Regions from separate parts of the Burkholderia sp. 22313 genome, predicted to be linked through region 1. Evidence: riboswitches for the same ligand, from Rfam matches in the RefSeq annotation. Region 1 holds a riboswitch; each other region holds the start of a gene.

The links. Region 1 has a riboswitch for cobalamin ahead of cobA (uroporphyrinogen-III C-methyltransferase). Riboswitches for the same ligand answer to the same signal wherever they lie in the genome.
Region 2: another riboswitch for cobalamin. It lies ahead of ACTJKF_RS05090 (FecCD family ABC transporter permease); the one in region 1 lies ahead of cobA (uroporphyrinogen-III C-methyltransferase).
Region 3: another riboswitch for cobalamin. It lies ahead of ACTJKF_RS06290 (TonB-dependent receptor domain-containing protein); the one in region 1 lies ahead of cobA (uroporphyrinogen-III C-methyltransferase).

Annotation. Positions count from the first base shown of each region.
Region 1 covers NZ_JBQEON010000008.1:59,272-65,299, forward strand. Annotated here, with positions in the region: gene ACTJKF_RS09005 (HoxN/HupN/NixA family nickel/cobalt transporter) at 1-948, opposite strand, end outside; cobalamin riboswitch at 1,134-1,397, opposite strand; cobalamin riboswitch at 1,523-1,758, shown strand; gene cobA (uroporphyrinogen-III C-methyltransferase) at 1,869-2,678, shown strand; gene ACTJKF_RS09015 (cobalamin biosynthesis protein) at 2,678-3,052, shown strand; gene cobO (cob(I)yrinic acid a,c-diamide adenosyltransferase) at 3,087-3,689, shown strand; gene ACTJKF_RS09025 (cobyrinate a,c-diamide synthase) at 3,693-4,997, shown strand; gene ACTJKF_RS09030 (M20 aminoacylase family protein) at 5,055-6,028, opposite strand, start outside.
Region 2 covers NZ_JBQEON010000004.1:58,906-64,933, reverse strand. Annotated here, with positions in the region: gene ACTJKF_RS05115 (SIMPL domain-containing protein) at 20-760, opposite strand; gene ACTJKF_RS05110 (EVE domain-containing protein) at 953-1,414, opposite strand; RNA gene ssrS (6S RNA) at 1,486-1,667, opposite strand; gene ACTJKF_RS05100 (cell division protein ZapA) at 1,748-2,062, opposite strand; gene ACTJKF_RS05095 (ATPase) at 2,059-2,409, opposite strand; cobalamin riboswitch at 2,576-2,829, shown strand; gene ACTJKF_RS05090 (FecCD family ABC transporter permease) at 3,268-4,266, shown strand; gene ACTJKF_RS05085 (ABC transporter ATP-binding protein) at 4,263-5,075, shown strand; gene cobT (nicotinate-nucleotide--dimethylbenzimidazole phosphoribosyltransferase) at 5,128-6,028, shown strand, end outside.
Region 3 covers NZ_JBQEON010000005.1:59,085-65,112, forward strand. Annotated here, with positions in the region: gene ACTJKF_RS06275 (Dabb family protein) at 1-508, opposite strand, end outside; gene ACTJKF_RS06280 (hypothetical protein) at 498-842, opposite strand; gene ACTJKF_RS06285 (AraC family transcriptional regulator ligand-binding domain-containing protein) at 1,012-2,067, shown strand; cobalamin riboswitch at 2,189-2,380, shown strand; gene ACTJKF_RS06290 (TonB-dependent receptor domain-containing protein) at 2,721-4,646, shown strand; gene ACTJKF_RS06295 (hypothetical protein) at 4,872-5,189, shown strand; gene ACTJKF_RS06300 (LysE/ArgO family amino acid transporter) at 5,212-5,850, opposite strand; gene ACTJKF_RS06305 (Lrp/AsnC family transcriptional regulator) at 5,966-6,028, shown strand, end outside.

The sequences.
Region 1 (6,028 bases):
GAAATGCGAGGCGACCATCGTCGAGAAACGCCACACCGGGCCCTGCAGCGAGAGTTTATCCGCGAGCAGCGCAAGCACCTCGATGCCGCCGATCAGCGCGGCAACCAGCACCGACACGAACGTGATCGTCATGTTGTAGTAAATCTTGCGGATCGGCCGCACGTATGCCCAGCGGTATGCGCCCATCATCAGGATGCCGTCGGTCGTGTCGACGAGCGTCATGCCTGCGGTAAACAGCGCCGGCAGCGCCATCACCGACCAGAACGACATGCCGCCCTGCACCTGCGTCGCCGAAATGCCGAACAGCGCGATCTCGGTCGCGGTATCGAAGCCGAAGCCGAACAGGAAGCCGACCGGATACAGGTGCCAGCTGCGCGACACGAGGCGGAACAGCGGCCGGAACAGGCGCGCGAGCACGCCGCGCTGGTTCATCAGCATGTCGAGATCGGCATCGACGATCGCCTCGCCGCGGCGGGCCGCGCGAAACGTCCGGTACACGGAGATCAGGATCAGCAGGTTCGCGGCCGCGAGCACCAGCAGGAAGAACGCGGACACGCTCGTGCTGATCACGCCGCCCCAGGTCTTCATGCTCTCGAAGCGCGCGAGCGACGCCGCGGTCAGCGCGACGGCCACCGACATCACGATCACCACGGTCGAATGCCCGAGCGAGAAGAACAGGCCCGCGCCGAGCGGGCTGCGGCCTTCCTGCATCAGCTTGCGCGTGACGTTGTCGATCGCGGCGATATGGTCGGCATCGACCGCGTGGCGCAGCCCGAACACGTACGCGAGCAGCGCGGTGCCCAGCAGCACGGGCTGGTCGCGAAACGCGACGAAGGCCCAGATCCACGCGGCGACGTTGAATGCGACGAGCAATGAGTAGATCGCGACGATTTTGCCGCGCAGCCCGGACGGACTGTCGTTGAACAGGCGGAAGAACGAGTCGAGCATGATGCTCCCTTGCGAACGGTCGACATGATGAATGCCAACACGGCTGCCGCGTGCCCTGCCCGCGCCGCCTGCCGCTCGCCGCGCCGGCCCGCGCGCATGCTGCGGACGGATCGGCGGAGGAAGCGGGAAACGCTCGGACGTCCGGGCGTACTGCGGCCGTGGACGATGCGCCGCCTCCCCGCGGCGCTGAACCCAACGTTTCGGCCGGTATCCGGGCTGACGAACACGCCGCTTCGCCTTCCCGGATGCGCGGCATCCAGTGGCGGTCGTCCGCATGCGACAGGCATGCGGCGAAGCGGCGCTGCGTCGCGCTTGCGCGCGACGCGTTCGCTTACCGTTGCGGGGGCAGCACAGGTTGGCTCGACTGCGGCGCAGGCAGGCTCCCTGTTTCCCGTTTAACTGCGCGCGCCGGAGCGGCACGCGCGAGCACCAAAACGCGTGCGAGTGTAGGCGGCGGTGCGGGGAGCGTCAAGGCGGGACGGGCCGTCCGGGGGCATTCGGCCGGCGCCCGGCATGATGCCGGAAGCCGTATCCGGCCCTTGCGCGGCAGGTTCGCGCGGGCCGGCCGCTGTGCTATCGTATGCGCCGCGTTCGGTGCTCGCATGCGCATTCCGTGCATGCAGTTAAACGGGAAACAGGAGGCGGACATCCGCCCGGCCTGTGCTGTCCCCGCAACGGTACGCCGCCCGCGCGCCGCGATTCCCCCGCACGCGCCCAGGCCGCCCGCGATGCCACTGCCCTTCAGCGGGCGGGAAGGCTGCGGCCTGGCAAGCGGCCAGCCCGGATACCGGCCGACGCAAGGGGCGAGCCTGCGGCTCGCCGAACGCCCGATCCGCGGGGGACGGATGGGGTGCGCATTTCGCCCGCGCTCGCGCGGGCTTCGCCCGATCCGTCATGCACTGCCTGTCCGCCGGCCGCCGATGTGCCGCTCGCTGTCCCCTTTCCACTGCCACGACACGGTGCGCGCCGTGCCGCGTCCGATGAGCCGCGCCTGGCTCGTCGGCGCCGGCCCCGGCGACGCCGATCTGCTCACGCTGAAGGCCGTGCGCGCGATCGCCGCGGCCGACGTGCTGCTCGTCGACGATCTCGTGAACCCCGACGTGCTGCGCCATGCGCGCGCCGACGCGCGCATCGAGCACGTCGGCAAGCGCGGCGGCCATGCGTCGACCCCGCAGGAAACGATCGTCGCCGCGATGCTCGCGCACCTGCGCGCGGGCCGCAGCGTCGCGCGGCTCAAGGGCGGCGATCCGTTCGTGTTCGGCCGCGGCGGCGAGGAGTTGCTCGCGGTCGGCGCGGCGGGTTTCCCGGTCGAGGTCGTGAACGGCATCACGGCCGGGATCGCCGCGCCGGCCGCGCTCGGCATTCCGGTCACGCATCGCGGCGACGCGCAGGGCGTGATCTTCGTCACGGGCCACGGCGCGGGCGCCGACGAACCCGACTGGCGCGCGCTGGCCGCGACGCGCATGACGATCGTCGTCTACATGGGCATTCGTCGGCTCGCCGCGATCGCGGCCGCGCTGCTTGACGGCGGCCTGCCCGGCGACACGCCGTGCGCGGCGATCGAAAACGCGACGCGCGACGCACAGCGGCACGTGCTGGCCACGCTCGACACGGTCGTCGAGCGCGTGGCCGCGACCGCGATCGGTTCGCCCGCGATCGTCGTGATCGGCCGCGTCGCGGCGCTCGCCGACGATCCCGCGGTGCGCGCGGCGCTCGGCGGCCGCGGCTGATGCGCGTCGCGCTCGGCGTCGGGTTCCGCGCGGGCGTGAGCGCCGCGCAACTCGACGCCGCGATCCGCGCGGCGCTCGCGCACTACCCGGGCGCCGCGCCGGCCGTTATCGCGACGCTCGCCGACAAGGCACGGGCCCGACCGCTGCGCACGCTGTGCGCGCGACGCGGCTGGCCGCTCGTCGCATTCGACGCGGCGCAGCTCGCGCAATGCGCCGAACCGGCATTGAGCGGCCCGTCGACTGTCGCGCTGGCGCGTTTCGGCGTCGCGGGCGTGGCCGAGCCGTGCGCGCGGCTGGCGGCACCCAACGGCCGGCTGCTCGGCCCCAAATCCATCCTGGGCGGCGTGACGGTCGCGCTCGCCGGCCCGCTCTGAATCCTTTGTTCCGCTTTCGACAGGACGACTCCCGATGAAAACCGATGCCGAATCCCATCAACGGATGACCGAACGCCGTCGCGCCGGCCATGAAAAGAAGCAGGCTGCCGCCACGCAGGAAAAGGGCCTGCTGATCGTCAACACCGGCAACGGCAAGGGCAAGAGCACGGCCGCGTTCGGCATGGCCGTGCGCGTGCTCGGCCACGGCATGCGGCTCGGCGTCGTGCAGTTCATCAAGGGCGCGCTGCATACGTCCGAGCGCGATTTCCTCGGCGCGGTCGCGCAATGCGACTTCGTGACGATGGGCGACGGCTACACGTGGAACACGCAGGACCGCGACGCCGACATCGCGACCGCGCGCAAGGGCTGGGACGAGGCACGCCGAATGATCGAAAGCGGCGAGTACCGGATGGTGATCCTCGACGAGCTGAACACCGTGCTGAAGTACGAATACCTGCCGCTCGACGAAGTGCTCGCGACGCTCGCCGCGCGGCCGGATGCGGTGCACGTCGTCGTCACGGGGCGGCATGCGCCCGATGCGCTGGTCGAGGCGGCCGACCTCGTCACCGAAATGCGGCTCGTCAAGCACCCGTACAAGGAGCAAGGCGTGAAGGCGCAGCGCGGCGTGGAGTTCTGACCGATGCCGGCCTGCCCCGCGCTGTTCGTCAGCGCGCCCGCGTCCGGCCAGGGCAAGACCTCGGTGACGGCCGGCCTTGCGCGGCTGCACCGGCGGCTCGGCCGGCGCGTGCGCGTGTTCAAGACCGGGCCGGACTTTCTCGATCCGATGCTGCTCGAACGCGCGAGCGGCGCACCCGTGCATGCGCTCGATCTCGGGATGGTCGGTGAAGCCGGCTGCCGCGCGCTGCTCGCCGAGGCCGCGCGCGACGCGGACCTGATCCTGATCGAAGGCGTGATGGGCCTGTTCGACGGCACGCCGAGCAGCGCCGATCTCGCGATCGCGTTCGACGTGCCGGTCGTCGCGGTGATTGCGGCGAAGGCGATGGCGCAGACCTTCGCGGCGATCGCGTTCGGGCTCGCGCGGTTCCGGCCGGCGGTGCCGTTTCACGGCGTGCTGGCGAACCGCGTCGGCTCGCCGCGACACGCGCAACTGCTGCGGCAGGCGCTACCGGACGACTTGCGCTGGCTCGGCCACGTGCCGGCCGATGCGGGCATCGCGCTGCCGGAACGGCATCTCGGCCTGCACCAGCCGGCCGATATCGACGATCTCGATGCGCGGCTCGATCGCGCGGCCGACGTGCTCGCACAAACCGCGCTGGCCGAATTGCCGGCCGCCATTGCGTTCGCCGAGCCCGACGTTGCCGCGCCGCTGCCGCGCGCGCTTGCCGGCCAGCGGATCGCGATCGCGCGCGACCCGGCGTTCTCGTTCATCTATCCGGCGAACCTCGCGCTGCTCGAGGCGCTCGGCGCGGAACTGCGGTTCTTTTCACCGCTGGCGGACGAACCCGTGCCCGACGCGTGCGATGCGCTGTTCCTGCCGGGCGGGTATCCGGAGCTGCATGCGGCGACGCTCGCGGTGAATGCCGTGGCGGCGCTGACGATTCGCGCGCACGCGGCGGCTGGCCGGCCGATCGTCGCGGAATGCGGGGGGATGGTGTATCTGAGCGAGTCGCTGACCGACGTGGATGGCGTGACGACGCCGATGCTCGGGTTGCTGTCGGGCCGTGCGACGATGCAGCGCCGGTTCGCGGCGCTCGGGATGCAGCAGCTGGACACGCGCACCGGGCCGATGCGCGGTCATACGTTTCACTATTCGCGGCTCGACACCCCGCTGGCGCCGGTGGCGACTGCCGTCCGGCCCGATGGCGAGCCCGGCAGCGGCGAAGCCGTGTATCGCGCGGGTTCGGTCGTCGCGACGTACATGCACATGTACTGGCCGTCGAATCCGGATGCGGCGGCGGCGTTGTTCGGTGGGGAAGCGTTCTAGTCGGCCGCCGGGTCGACTCGCCGATGCGCGGCCGCCGACCTCACGCCGCGTGCTCCATCACACCAGGAATGTCTCGGCCAGCTTGACCCAGTACGACGCGCCCGTCGGCAGTACCGCGTCGTTGAAGTCGTAGCCGGGGTTGTGCACCATGCAGCCGCCCTCCCCGTCGCCATTGCCGATGATCAGGTAGCAGCCCGGCCGCTTCTCGAGCAGGAACGCGAAATCCTCGCTGCCGGTGAGCGGCACCATCCCGTCGATCAGGTTCGCTTCGCCGACCCACTCGCGCGCGACGCCGCGTGCGAATGCCGTCATCTCCGCATCGTTGACGAGCACCGGGTAGCGGCGCTGGTAGTCGATCGTCGCGCTCGCGCCGAACACGGCCGCCTGCGCATGAACGACTTCCTTGATGCGCGTCTCGAGCAGGTCGCGCACCTCGGGCTTCAGCGCGCGCACCGACAGGCGCATCTGCGCGCGATCGGGAATCACGTTCGGCGCGTCGCCCGCGTGGATCGCGCCGACCGTGACGATCGCCATGTCGAGCGGCGACACGTTGCGCGACACGATCGTCTGCAGCGCGATGACGATCTGTGCGCACACGACCACCGAGTCGATCGCCTTGTGCGGCACCGCGCCGTGGCCGCCGCGCCCCTGCACGTCGACGATCACGGTATCCGACGATGCCATGAACGGCCCCGGCAGGAAGCCGAACTTGGCCGTAGGGAAGCCCGGCATGTTGTGCATCGCGAAGATCGCGTCGCACGGGAACTGTTCGAACAGCCCGTCGTCGAGCATTTTCTTCGCGCCGCCGAGCCCTTCCTCGGCCGGCTGGAAAATCAGGTTCAGCGTGCCGGAAAAGCGGCGCTCGCGCGCGAGGTGCTTCGCGGCCGCGAGCAGCATCGCCGTGTGGCCGTCGTGGCCGCACGCGTGCATCTTGCCGGGGATCGTGCTCTGGTACGGCAGGCCGGTCGACTCGTGGATCGGCAGCGCGTCCATGTCGGCGCGCAGGCCGAGGCGCTGCGTGCCGTCGCCGA
Region 2 (6,028 bases), on a different contig from region 1:
GAGCGTAGCGCGATGCGCGTTACTTCATCTGCACCGAACCGTTGACGGTGACCGACACGGTCGTCTTGCCGCCCTCGACCGAGATCGGCGCGCTCATCTTTGCGCTGTCCATCGGCGCCGCGGCCATCGCCATCATGCGCGGGTACGGCTGCACGTTGCGGCCGCCGCCGACGTTCACGTCGCGAATCGAGTAGCTGCCGTAGCCGAAGGCCTTCGCGGCTTCGTCCGCGCGTGCGCGGAACGACTTGATCGCTTCGGTCGTGAGCTTCTGCTCGGCCGCGCGCTGCGCTTCGGGCGACAGCGAGAACTCGACGTTCGCGACCTGCATCTGGTTCGACAACTGGCCGGCGAGCTTTGACGCCGCCGCGAAATCGCGCGATTCGAGCACGACTTCGGTACGGCCGCGCCATGCGGAGATCCTGCCGTCGCGATCGGTGCTCGGGTACACGGAGAACGCACCGGTGCGCGCGGTGACGCCCGACACGCCCTTCGCCTGCGCGAGTGCCGCGTCGGCGCGCTGGTTCAGCGCGGACGTCAGGCTGCCCGGATCCTTCGCCTGCTGTTCGTAGAACAACGTGATGTGGATGATGTCTTGCGGCACGTCGGCGCTGGCCTGCGACGACAACGACAGCACACCCGCCGGCTCCGGAAAGTGCGGGTTCGCGGTCTGCGCGTGTACGGCCGGCGACGCGAGCGTCAGCGCGACGGGGACGGCGGCGGCGAGGGCGAGCGACAGCGCGAGTGCGGTTTTCCTGGTCATTGTTGGACTCCTTGTGCGAGGGCGCGCAGGCGGATCACGCGTGCGCGACGCGGGCGAACCGCGCGACGAAAAAACGGCCGCCGGCCCGATCGGGCGACAGCGGTTGCTTAGGCCGCGCGAACGCGCCGCGAGTTCCGTGACGGTGGCGCGGGTTGACCGGATTTGACCTTTGGCGTGCGTCGCCGCGCATGCCTACTTCATCAGCTTTTCGGTGATGAAGCGCCATTCGGCGCGCGTGACCGGCGTGATCGACAGCCGGTTGCCGCGCGCGAGCACGCGCATGTCGGCGAGTTCGTCGTGTTCGCGCAGCGCGGCGAGCGGCACGAGCGGCGACTTTTTCACGAAGCGCACGTCGACGAGCAGCCAGCGCGGTGCTTCCTGCGTCGACTTCGGATCGTAATACGGGCTGTCCGGATCGAACTGGGTCGGATCGGGGTAGGGCGTGGACGAGACTTCGGCGAGGCCCGCGATGCCCGGTTCAGGGCAGCTCGAGTGATAGAACAGCACGCCGTCGCCGATCTTCATCGTGTCGCGCATGAAATTGCGCGCCTGATAGTTGCGCACGCCGGTCCAGGGCAGCGAGTGCTGCGGCGCGTGCGAGAGATCGTCGATGCTTGCTTCGTCCGGTTCGGACTTCATCAGCCAGTATTGCATGGATCGTGATCGACGCAGAAAGAGGCTGCTACAAAAGGAAACGGCATCGGGACTCGCCCGATGCCGTTGGATAGGCCCCCGCCTTGGCCGCTAGGCCGGCATCCTGAACCTGGGGTTCAGAATTGGTCGCAGTTAGCAGCACATCGGGTACATCAGACAGAGTGACGCGCGCGCCCGTGCTACAAATTTCCGCAACCGTGCACATGGCATTGGTTCAAGGAATATATGACCTTGGCGAACCAGGCAGGGAAGCTGATTGAACTGTGTTTCGTTGCGCCAATTTGACCACCGTTGATCGCCGAGATCAAGGGGAATCGACGCATCGATCAAACGTTACTGCGTCTCGTGCTGTGCGAGCACCGCGCCGAGCTGTTCGTTCATCTGGTGCATTGTACGACGGATTTCTTCCGCCGGAAATGCTTCACCGTGCCGCACGCTCGTTTGCAGCCGCAGCAATTCCGAGGCGAGCGACAGCGCGGCCATCACCGCGATGCGATCGGTGCCGCGCACCGAGCTGTTCGCGCGGATCTTCGACATTTCGGCGTCGACGCGTGCGACGGCCTCGAGCAGCGCCGCTTCGGTTTCGGCCGAGCAGGCGAGCCGATACGGCTGACCGAGAATCGAGACTTCGATCTGCTTGGTGCTCATGCATGTTCTCCGTGGCTGGCCGCGTCATCGCTGCCCGTGCGCGCCTGCGCATCCAGCAGATCGAGCTGATTGTCGGCTTGCTCGGCGTTCTTCGTGCGCGGCAGCTTTTCGAGAATCGCGTTCAGTTTGACCTGGGCGTCGTCGATCTTTGCCGACAGCGTGTCGCGCTCGGCCGCGAGCGCATTGCGTTCGTCGCGCAGTTGCGCGAGTTCCGCGCGGACGGTGTCCGCTTCCGCGCGCATTTGCGCGACCTGCTCCTCGAGCGCGAGCCGTTCCGAGTGATAGCGCTTGTTCAGCGAAATCAGACGGCCAATATTTTGAGATAAGGTTTCGAGTTCGTTGAGCATCTGCTGCGTCCTCTAAAGACCCAGCATTTTAGCGCGGAATAACGCGCATTCCGACATCTGTAACGTTTCCAGTCGTAACACCCCGGCTTCATGCCGCGAATACGCGGGTCCGGCACGCCTTTCGCACGCGTTTTCGACGCTTTCTTGACGCTCGCGCGGCCCGCTCCTAAACTGGCGCCGCCTCGGTGCTCGCGCGTGCGTCGCGCGGTTAAACGGGAAGCAGGGCGCGTACTCCGCCCGGAGATCGCCAACCTGCGCTGCCCCCGCAACGGTAAGCGGCCGCGTCGCATGACGCAGGCCGGCTCGGGCGCGTTTCGCGTGCAGGTTCGCACGTGGGCGCGGGCCACTGCGCGCGACACGCGCGGGAAGGCGAGCCGGTATGCCGCCAGCCCGGATACCGGCCGAGGCGAGGAGCCCGCACGGGCTTCGTGACGCGCGGCCTGCGGGGAAGCGGGGCGCGCAGTGCTTCACGGGACTTGTCTTCGATGCTGACCCCAATCGTCCACGTGGCATCCGGCGCATGCCGTGGCTTGCCGTTTGCCGCGGTCGCGCGGACTGCGGTGCATGCCGATTCGTCCGGATCGATGGCGACGCACGTCGTCGTCACGCGAATCGACCCGATGCCGCACCTTCCACTATATTGCGCAGAACGCCGGCCGCGCGAAGGTGCGGCCCGACGGCGCGCGGCCGTCGCATGCCGGCATGACCGACGTGCGGCGCTACCGCCGCAACCACCCGTTCAACAAGGATGACGAGCTTGTCTATGCCTGCAATACGCCGCAGCGCGCCCGTATCGCGCGCGGCCGGCCACCGCGGTCAGCCGACGTGTCGCGTGTCATGCACGGCGCCGCGCGTCGCATGAGCGCCGCGCGTGCCGCCGCGATCTGGGCCGTGCTGGCGGCCGTGGTCGCGGTGCTGTTCGTCGCGTCGCTGTCGATCGGCAGCGTGCCGATGTCGCCGTGGCAGGCGCTTGGGTCGCTCGTGCCGCATGGCGGCGACGCGCTGTTCGCCGACATTGTGCGCACGCTGCGATTGCCGCGCGCGCTAGCAGGCTTCGCGTGCGGCGCGCTGCTCGCGCTGGCCGGCGCGCTGCTGCAGGTGCTGCTGCGCAATCCGCTCGCGGAGCCGTACGTGCTCGGCGTGTCCGGTGGCGCGGCGGGTTTCGCGCTCGTCGCGATGATCGCGGGCGCCGCGTGGTGGCTCGTCGATGCGTCCGCGTTCGCCGGCGCGCTCGTGTCGGTCGCGCTGGTGCTGGGGCTCGCGCGCCGCGAGCTGTGGCGCGGCGACTCGCGCGATGCGTCGCCGCGACTGCTGCTCACGGGCGTCGTGATCGCGGCCGGGTGGGGCGCGCTCGTCACGCTGCTGTTGTCGCTCGCGCCCGATGCGCGGCTGCGCGGCATCATCTTCTGGCTGACGGGCGACCTGAACGGCGTGACGGCGCCGTGGTTCGCATGGGGCGCGCTGCTGCTGGCCGCCTGTGTCGCGCTGCCGGCCGCGCCGCAACTGAACGTGCTGCTGCGCGGCGACGCGACCGCGCTCGCGCTCGGCGTGCCGGTCGCGCGACTGCGCGTGCGGATCTATCTCGTCGCGTCGCTGGCCGCCGCGGCGGCAGTGACGACGGCCGGCACGATCGGCTTCGTCGGCCTCGTCGTGCCGCACGCGCTGCGGCTCGCCTTCGGCAACGACCAGCGCATGCTGCTGCCGGCGGCAATGCTCGCGGGCGGCGGCGGCGTGATGGCGGCGGACCTGCTCGCGCGCACCGCGATCGCGCCCGCGCAATTGCCGGTCGGCGTGATGACCGCGTTGGCCGGCGTGCCGGTGTTCCTGTGGATGTTGCTGAGGAGACCGATGCGATGACGCACACCGCACCGCACACCGCCGGCGACATCGCCTATGCGGCAGTCGACCTGACACTGAAGGCCGGCGAGCGGACGTTGCTCGCCGGCTTCACGCAGGCGTTCCGGCCCGGCGAGATCTGGTGCGTCGCGGGGCCGAACGGCGCCGGCAAGACGACGCTGCTCGCGACGCTCGCAGGCCTGCAGCAGCCGGCCGGCGGCCAGGTCGCGATCGACGGCCGGCCGCTCGCTGCGTGGCCGCCCGAACAGCTCGCGCGGCGCCGCGCGCTGATGCCGCAGCAACTGCACGACGCCTTCAGTGCGACGGTATTCGACACGGTGCTGCTCAACCGCTTTCCGTATCTCGGCGGCTGGGGCTGGGAGCGCGACGGCGACCGCGCGGCCGCGCACGACGCGCTCGCGACGTTCGGGCTGACCGCGCTCGCGTCGCGCGACGTGCTGTCGCTGTCGGGCGGCGAGCGGCAGCGCGTCGCGCTGGCCGCGACGCTGTGCCAGGACGCGCCGCTGATGTTGCTCGACGAACCGCTCGCGCATCTCGACCTGCATCACCAGATCGACGGCCTGACCGCGTTGAATGCGTGGCTCGACGCGGGCCCGCGCACGGTGCTGTTCTCGTGCCACGACCTGAATCTCGCGCGGCGTTTCGCGACGCACGCGCTGTTGCTCGACGGCCGCGGTCACGCGTGGGCCGGCCCCGTGCACGACGTGCTGACGCCGGCGCGCGCGAGCGACGCGTTCGGCTATCCGCTCGTGCTGATCCGCGAGAACGGCCGCGACGCGCTGTTGCCCGCGTGGCCCGAGCGGCGATGATCTTCCTTCTTTCGACGCGCGGCACCGGCCGCGCCAACGAGGCAACCTTCCGATGACGAATTCGACCGCCCAGACCGCCGAGACCGCCCACACCGATTTCCCGCCCGCGATCGCGCCGCTCGACGACGTGCTGCGCAAGCGCCTGCAGCATGTGATCGATCACAAGACCAAGCCGCCCGGCAGTCTCGGCCAGCTCGAGGCGATCGCGCTGCAGATCGGCCTGATCCAGCGCACCGAGCGGCCGCAGGTGCAGCGCCCCGTGACGATCGTGTTCGCCGGCGACCACGGGATCGCGGCCGAGGGCGTGAGCCCGTATCCGCAGTCGGTCACCGCGCAGATGGTCGCGAACTTCCTGGCCGGCGGCGCGGCGATCAATGCGTTCTCGAGTGTCGCGCAGAGCGCGCTCGAGATCGTCGATGCGGGCGTCGCGTCGCCGCTGCCGGTGTCCGACCGGCTCGTGTCGCTGCCGGTCGCGCGCGGCACGCGCAACTTCGCGGCCGAACCCGCGATGACGCGCGACGACGCGCTGACGGCGCTCGCCGCCGGCGCGGCGCGCGTGCGCCTGCACGCATCGCTCGGCACGAACGTGATCGGCTTTGGTGAAATGGGGATCGCGAACACGTCGTCGGCCGCGTGCCTGATGAGCCGGCTGCTCGACGTGCCGATCGACGCGTGTGTCGGGCGCGGCACGGGCCTCGACGACCAGGGGCTCGCGCACAAGCGCGCGGTGCTCGGCCGTGCGCTCGTCCGGCATTCGCACGCGATCGCGCCGCTCGACGTGCTGGCGACGTTCGGCGGCTTCGAGATCGCGATGATGACGGGCGCGTATCTCGCGGCCGCGAGCGAGCGGATGACGATCCTCGTCGACGGCTTCATCGCGACGGCCGCGCTGCTCGTCGCCGAGCGCATCGCACCCGGCGTGCGCGACTACTGCGTGTTCTCGCACGCGTCGC
Region 3 (6,028 bases), on a different contig from region 1:
GCAGCAGGTATTCGCCGAGCAGATCGCCGACGTGCGCGAATTCCTGTTGCCACACGTGCGTCCATGCGCCCGGCGTCACGATGCGGCTCAGCCGCCAGTTGCGGATGCCGGGCATGAACGCGGGCATGCGAAGCAGTTCGCGTTCGAGCTCGCGCACCTGCGTTGCGGCGGCCGTTGGCCGCACACGCAGCATCAGCGTGCGCCAGATACCGTCGCGCAGCGCCGGTTCGCGCAGGCCGCCGCCGATCGCCCGGCACGCGGCGCCATCGATTCGGACCACGCCCGGTAAGCGGGCCAGCGCGGTGACATCCATCGTTTGACCGGTCGCCCGCTCGTCGCGCAGCACGTCGAGCGTGTAATCGCCCGCGCCCCAGCAGCCGTCGAGATTGCGCGCGAGCACCACGCGGGTCGCGCCGGGTAACGCCAGCGCGGCATCGCGCACCGCACGTTCGAACGCGCCCGCATCGTCGGTCGCCGCAACATGGATCTGGGCCGTGTCATGCCGCATGGCCGACCTCCGTCAGGGCGGGCAGCGGCGTATCGGCGTCCGTCATCACATGGCGGCGGCGGGCATCGCACAGCCCGTCGACGGCCATCCAGAACGCGACGACGTCGCCGTCGGTCAGTGCGCGCATCCGGTAGTACGACGGTGCGTCGGCGACCTGCCACGTCAGCCACAGCGTGCTCGATTGCCCCGGCACCGCGACGGGCGGCGACACCCAGCGGCCGCCGGCCGTCAGTCCGCGTGCCGCGTGGCCCGGCAGGTAGCGCTCGCGCAGCAGCGCCAGGACGTCGGGAATGCGCTCGGGCTCGAGGGTGATTTCGTCTACGATCTGGATCATGCGCGGGTCGTCTCGGAGGGTTCGCGGCGGGAAGCGAAACCGGCCGCCTACGCCGTTCCGGCGAGGCCGGAAGCGGCCGGCATGGATAGCATTCTTGCGTGGCGGCGCGCGGCGAACCCCTACCGGCCCGCTCACCGGCCCCTGTCGCAACGCTCACATTGGGAGACACATGAAACAGCGCGCATTGCCGGCACGCGGCCGCGTGCTGCCGGGCCTCGGCGCCCGCCTGCTCGACGAACTGGCGCGCAGCGGCGTGCGGCCGACGCCATCGCCGCCATCGCCGGCGTCGCCTGCCGTGGCCGCCGCGTCGGCCACGACGCCCCGCGGCTTCGTCGCGCTGTATCGCGACGCGATCGAGCGGCTCGAAGCGCAGGTCGCGCGCGGCGACGGCCATCCGCCGATGCGCAAGCAGGAAGTCGACCTGATGTGCCGCTGCCTGCTCAGTTGCGCGACGCTCGCCGAGGCGATCCGCTGCGCGGCCGAGTTCTGCGAGATGCTGACGCCGCGCGCCGGCGTGCTGTCGCTGACGGTGCGCGACGGGCACGCGATGTTCCGGATGGATTCGCTGCGCCGCACACGCAGCCCGGCCGCGTGCCTCGTCGACCTGACCGGGCTGTTCTGCTATCTGCAGCTGTTCGGCTGGCTGATCGGGCAGCCGCTGCGGCCGGACGAAGTCTGGCTCGGCCATCCGCGCCGCGACGACGCGATGCCGCTGCTCGGCCTGTTCAACGCGCCGGTCCACGTCGGCCGCAAGACCTACGGCTTCGCGTTCGACGCGACGCGGCTCGACGCCCGCGTGATCCGCCAGCCGGGCGAGCTCACCGCGTTCCTCGTCGATTTTCCGTTTCGTCTGATCGATGCGACGCCGGCCGTCGTGTCATGGTCGCAGCAGGTGCGCGGCTTTCTCGACGCGGCGCTCGCCCGCGAGCAGGCGCTGCCGGCGCTCGCGGAGCTGGCGGCGTGGCTCGGCGTCAGCGAGGCGACCTTGCGGCGGCGGCTGAGCGCCGAAGGCAGCGGCTACCACGTGCTGCGCGAGCAATGCCTGGCCGACGTCGCGCGACGCTGCCTGCGCGAATCGGACTGGCCGGTCGCGCGGATCGCCGCGCATCTCGGGTTCGGCGGCGAGGAAGCGTTCCGGCGCGCGTTCGTGCGATGGACGGGCGTGGCGCCGAGCCGGTTCCGGCGCGACGGCAGCGCCGCCGGCATGCCGTTTCATCAGACGTGAAACCCGACGGGAAGCGCGGTTCGAACGCCCCAAGCGCAAGGACCTGGAAAACATTCGGCGAACACTGACGTTTTTTCGCATCCCGGGCACCCCGGCAATTGACGCACCGGAGCGCTCGCCATTACGCTTGCGCGCTGATGGTTCCCCGGAACGGGATCAAAAGGGAACGCAGGGAGGCCACGCCTCGAATCTGCGGCTGCCCCCGCAACTGTAAGCGGCGAATCCGCGCCACCGCACGCCACTGGGAAACCGGGAAGGCCGGCGCGAATGACGACCCGCGAGCCAGGAGACCTGCCATCGACCCGAGGTCCAAGCAGCCGCACCGGGCGGGGTGTCCCGATGCGCCAGGCACCGCCGTTGGCGGTCGCTCCGTTGCATGGACGGCCCGACCTCAGGACCCTTCCGATGTCCACGCTTGCCGAATTCGCTTCCACGCGGGAAGCGTCGCGCCCTCGCATCGCCGCCCTCACGCGCGGCGTGCCGGCGCGCGTCTCGTTCGTCACCTCCATCACGTTCGACACGTGCGATGACGACTCGCGCGACAACCGCACATGCTGCCCGGCCTCTCCGCGAACCGACACGAACCCGGGCGGCACGCACCGCCCTCCGCTTACGCTCGCCGTACCCGCAACACGATCACGCTTCGCTGCCTCATGAACCTTCGCCACCTTCTCGCCACGTCCGCCGCCACGGCGCTGCTCTCCCCGATCGCCCATGCTGCCGGCGACACGGCGCCTACGCAGGCGCAGCCCGCGGACGGCGCTGACCTGCCGACCATCAGCGTGACCGACACGCGCCACCTGCCCGAGTCGTTCGACCAGCGCTATGCGACCACGCAGGTGCTCACGCGCGCCGATCTCGACCGGCTGTCGCCGAACGACCCGAGCATCACGCAGGCGCTCGCGACGCTGCCGGGCGTGACCGTCTCGCAGACCGGCGGCCCGGGATCCTCGGCGTCGGTCAGCATTCGCGGCTCGTCGGCCAGCCAGGTCGCGGTGTTCATCGACGGGATCCGGATCGGCTCGCCGACCACCGGCGTCGCGCCGTGGGCCGACCTGCCGACCGAAGCGTTCGAGCGCGTCGAGGTGATTTCGGGGCCGGCCGCCGCGTCGTTCGGCGCGAACGCGATGGGCGGCGTCGTGCAGTTGTTCACGCGCCGCGCGGCCAACCAGCCGAACCGGACCATCGTGTCGTTCGGCGGCGGCTCGAACAAGACCTTCGACACGCAGTTGCGCACGTCGGGCACCGTGCCGTCGACGGGGCCGCTCGCCGCGCTCGGCGGCCTCACCTACGCACTCGGGCTGCACGACTACAACACGGCCGGCATCGACGCGACGCGGCCCGTGTTGCCGTACCACGAGGACGGCCGCAATCCGTACCATGCGCAGGATCTCGATGCGCGCCTCGGCTATGCGCGCGACAACTGGTCGATCTCGACGTTCGCGCTGGTTCACCGTTCCGACCTGTCTTATGACAACGCCGGCTATGCGGACCGCCAGCTCGATCATCAACTGACGACCGGCCTCGCGTTCCATCTCGACATCACGCCCGACACGCAGTTCGACCAGTCGTTCGGTTATGCGAACGATCGCCAGTTCCTGTATGCGAGCGACCCGACCATTCCGACCGACCAGATCAACTCGCAGCGCATCACGTCGTCGACGTCGCTGACCCATCAGGCGCACGGCTTCCATCTGTTCGGCCTGCCGCTGTCCGGCGAGACGAAGATCGCGTACGACTTCACGCGCGAGCAGGCGTTCCTGCCGATCGACGTGCCGGACGGCGTGCCGACGCGCAACGATTCCGCGTTCTCGCTGCATCAGTCGGCGACGCTCGGCAGCGTGACGATGTTCGTCGCCGGCCGTCACGAGATCATCGCGGGGAAAGCCGTGAACACCGGCAACGCGGCGCTCGCCTGGGCGATCACGCCGGTTTATACGGCGCGCGTGTCGTACGGCAACGCGTTCCGCCTGCCGAGCTTCAACGACCTGTATTACCCCGGCTACGGCAATCCGGACCTGAACCCCGAACGCAGCGATTCGGTCGAGGCCGCGCTCGACGCGAACACCGCGTACGGCACGTTCAGCGCCGCGATCTACGACACGCGCGTCAACAACCTGATCGCGTACAACCCCGCGACGTTCTCGCCGATGAACATCGGCCGCGCGCATATCCGCGGCATCGACCTGTCGTACAAGGGCACGATCGGCCGCTCTACGCCGGTGAGCGTCGCGATCGGGTTCCTGAACCCGCAGGACGAAACCAACGACAGCTGGCTGAACCGCCGGCCGCGCCAGACCGTCAGCGTGAACGTCGACCACACGTGGGACGAATTTCACCTGCACGCACTGAGCACGGGCGCGTCGCTGACCTACGGCGGCACGACGTTCGACGACCCGGTCAACACGACGTACCTGCCGTCGTACCTGAGCGTGAACCTGCGCGCGTCGTACCGGATCAACGCGCATCTGACGGTGTCGGCGACGCTGTCGAACCTGTTCGACCGCCAGTACATGACCGCGTACGGCTACAACACGCTCGGCCGCACCGCGTTCGGCAAGGTCAGCTATACGTTCTGACGGGCTGATGCGGAGGCCTCGGCGCGGTGTGCGGCGAGGCCTCGGTCGGGAAGTTGGCCGGGGCAGCGCCGACGGGTCGGGTCAAGTGCGAGCGGTCGTGAAGCCGCACTCGTGCGGGGGCATGTCATGAATCCACCGTCCGCCACGAGCAAGCGCGCCGTGTTTACTGCTCTGGTGGCCGCAATGGCGAGTACACTGAAAACGCCATAGACGCAGGAGAACGTGGTGGCTGACTCTGCCCCCCAAAGCACCTTCCGAGGCCTGCCGCTCACTGCGGAGCAGGACGCGGAAGTGCGGCACTACATCAAGGACCGAACGCGGCGTGGGCTGCCATGGGACACGCCGGAGTTGAGCGCAATGCTCAAGGACATGCTGCAGCCCCCCGCTGACGACGACGGCGATATCGCGTCCCCCGCGGACGAAGCCCGACTGGCCGCCGAGCGCGCGGCGGCATCGCTTGACGAAGCGATGGACCCTACCGAGGCGAATGAGGAATGGTATGCGGCGATGGAGTCGGAACGCATGAAAGGACCCAGACGATAAAGCTGGCGCAACGCGCCCCGCTTCAGGGCCAGACAAGGCCACGCACGCCCGCGACCAGCTGGATCGCGCCGAATGCCGCGATGACGGCGGCCGACACGCGCGACAGCCCGTGCATGAACGCGAACGACATCGTCGTGCGCAGCGCGGCGGTCGCGCTGCTCAGGCACAGCCACCAGGTCGCGGAGCCGATGAACACGCCGGCGACCATCCGCGCCACCGTCAACCCCATCGCGCCTTCCCGGGCCGCCGGCAACGGGCCGAGCGCCGCGAAAATCCCGACGAACGACAGGATCGTCATCGGGTTCGACAGGGTCAGGCCGAACGTCGTCAGGAAATCGCGCAGCACGGTCGTGCGCGGCAGGTCGCGTTGCCTCGCCGACGCGGCCGGCGCCTGCCGCGCGATGGTCCACGCCAGCCACACGAGGAACGCGCCCCCGCCGATTTTCAGGCCGACGGTCAGCATCGGGAATGCCGTGACGATGCCTGCGATGCCGAGCGCGCCGAGCAGCCCGTAGATCGCATCGGCGCACGCGGCACCGACGCCCGTCGCGAACCCGGTGTGAAAACCGCGGCTCAGGCTGCGCTGGATGCACAGCATGCCGATTGGACCGACCGGCACCGCGATCGACAACCCCATCACGAAGGACTTGATGAACAGCATGGTCGGCTCCTCGCGACATGCAATGACCAGAACCGCCATCGTAGGGAAAGTCCGATCGCCGCTGAAGGCGGTTTTTAAGGAAAAATGGCCGCTTCACCTTAAAAACGCCGCCGCGATGGACGAACTCGACTGGAAGGTACTTGCGCTGCTGCAGGCCAACGGCCGCATCAGCTACACG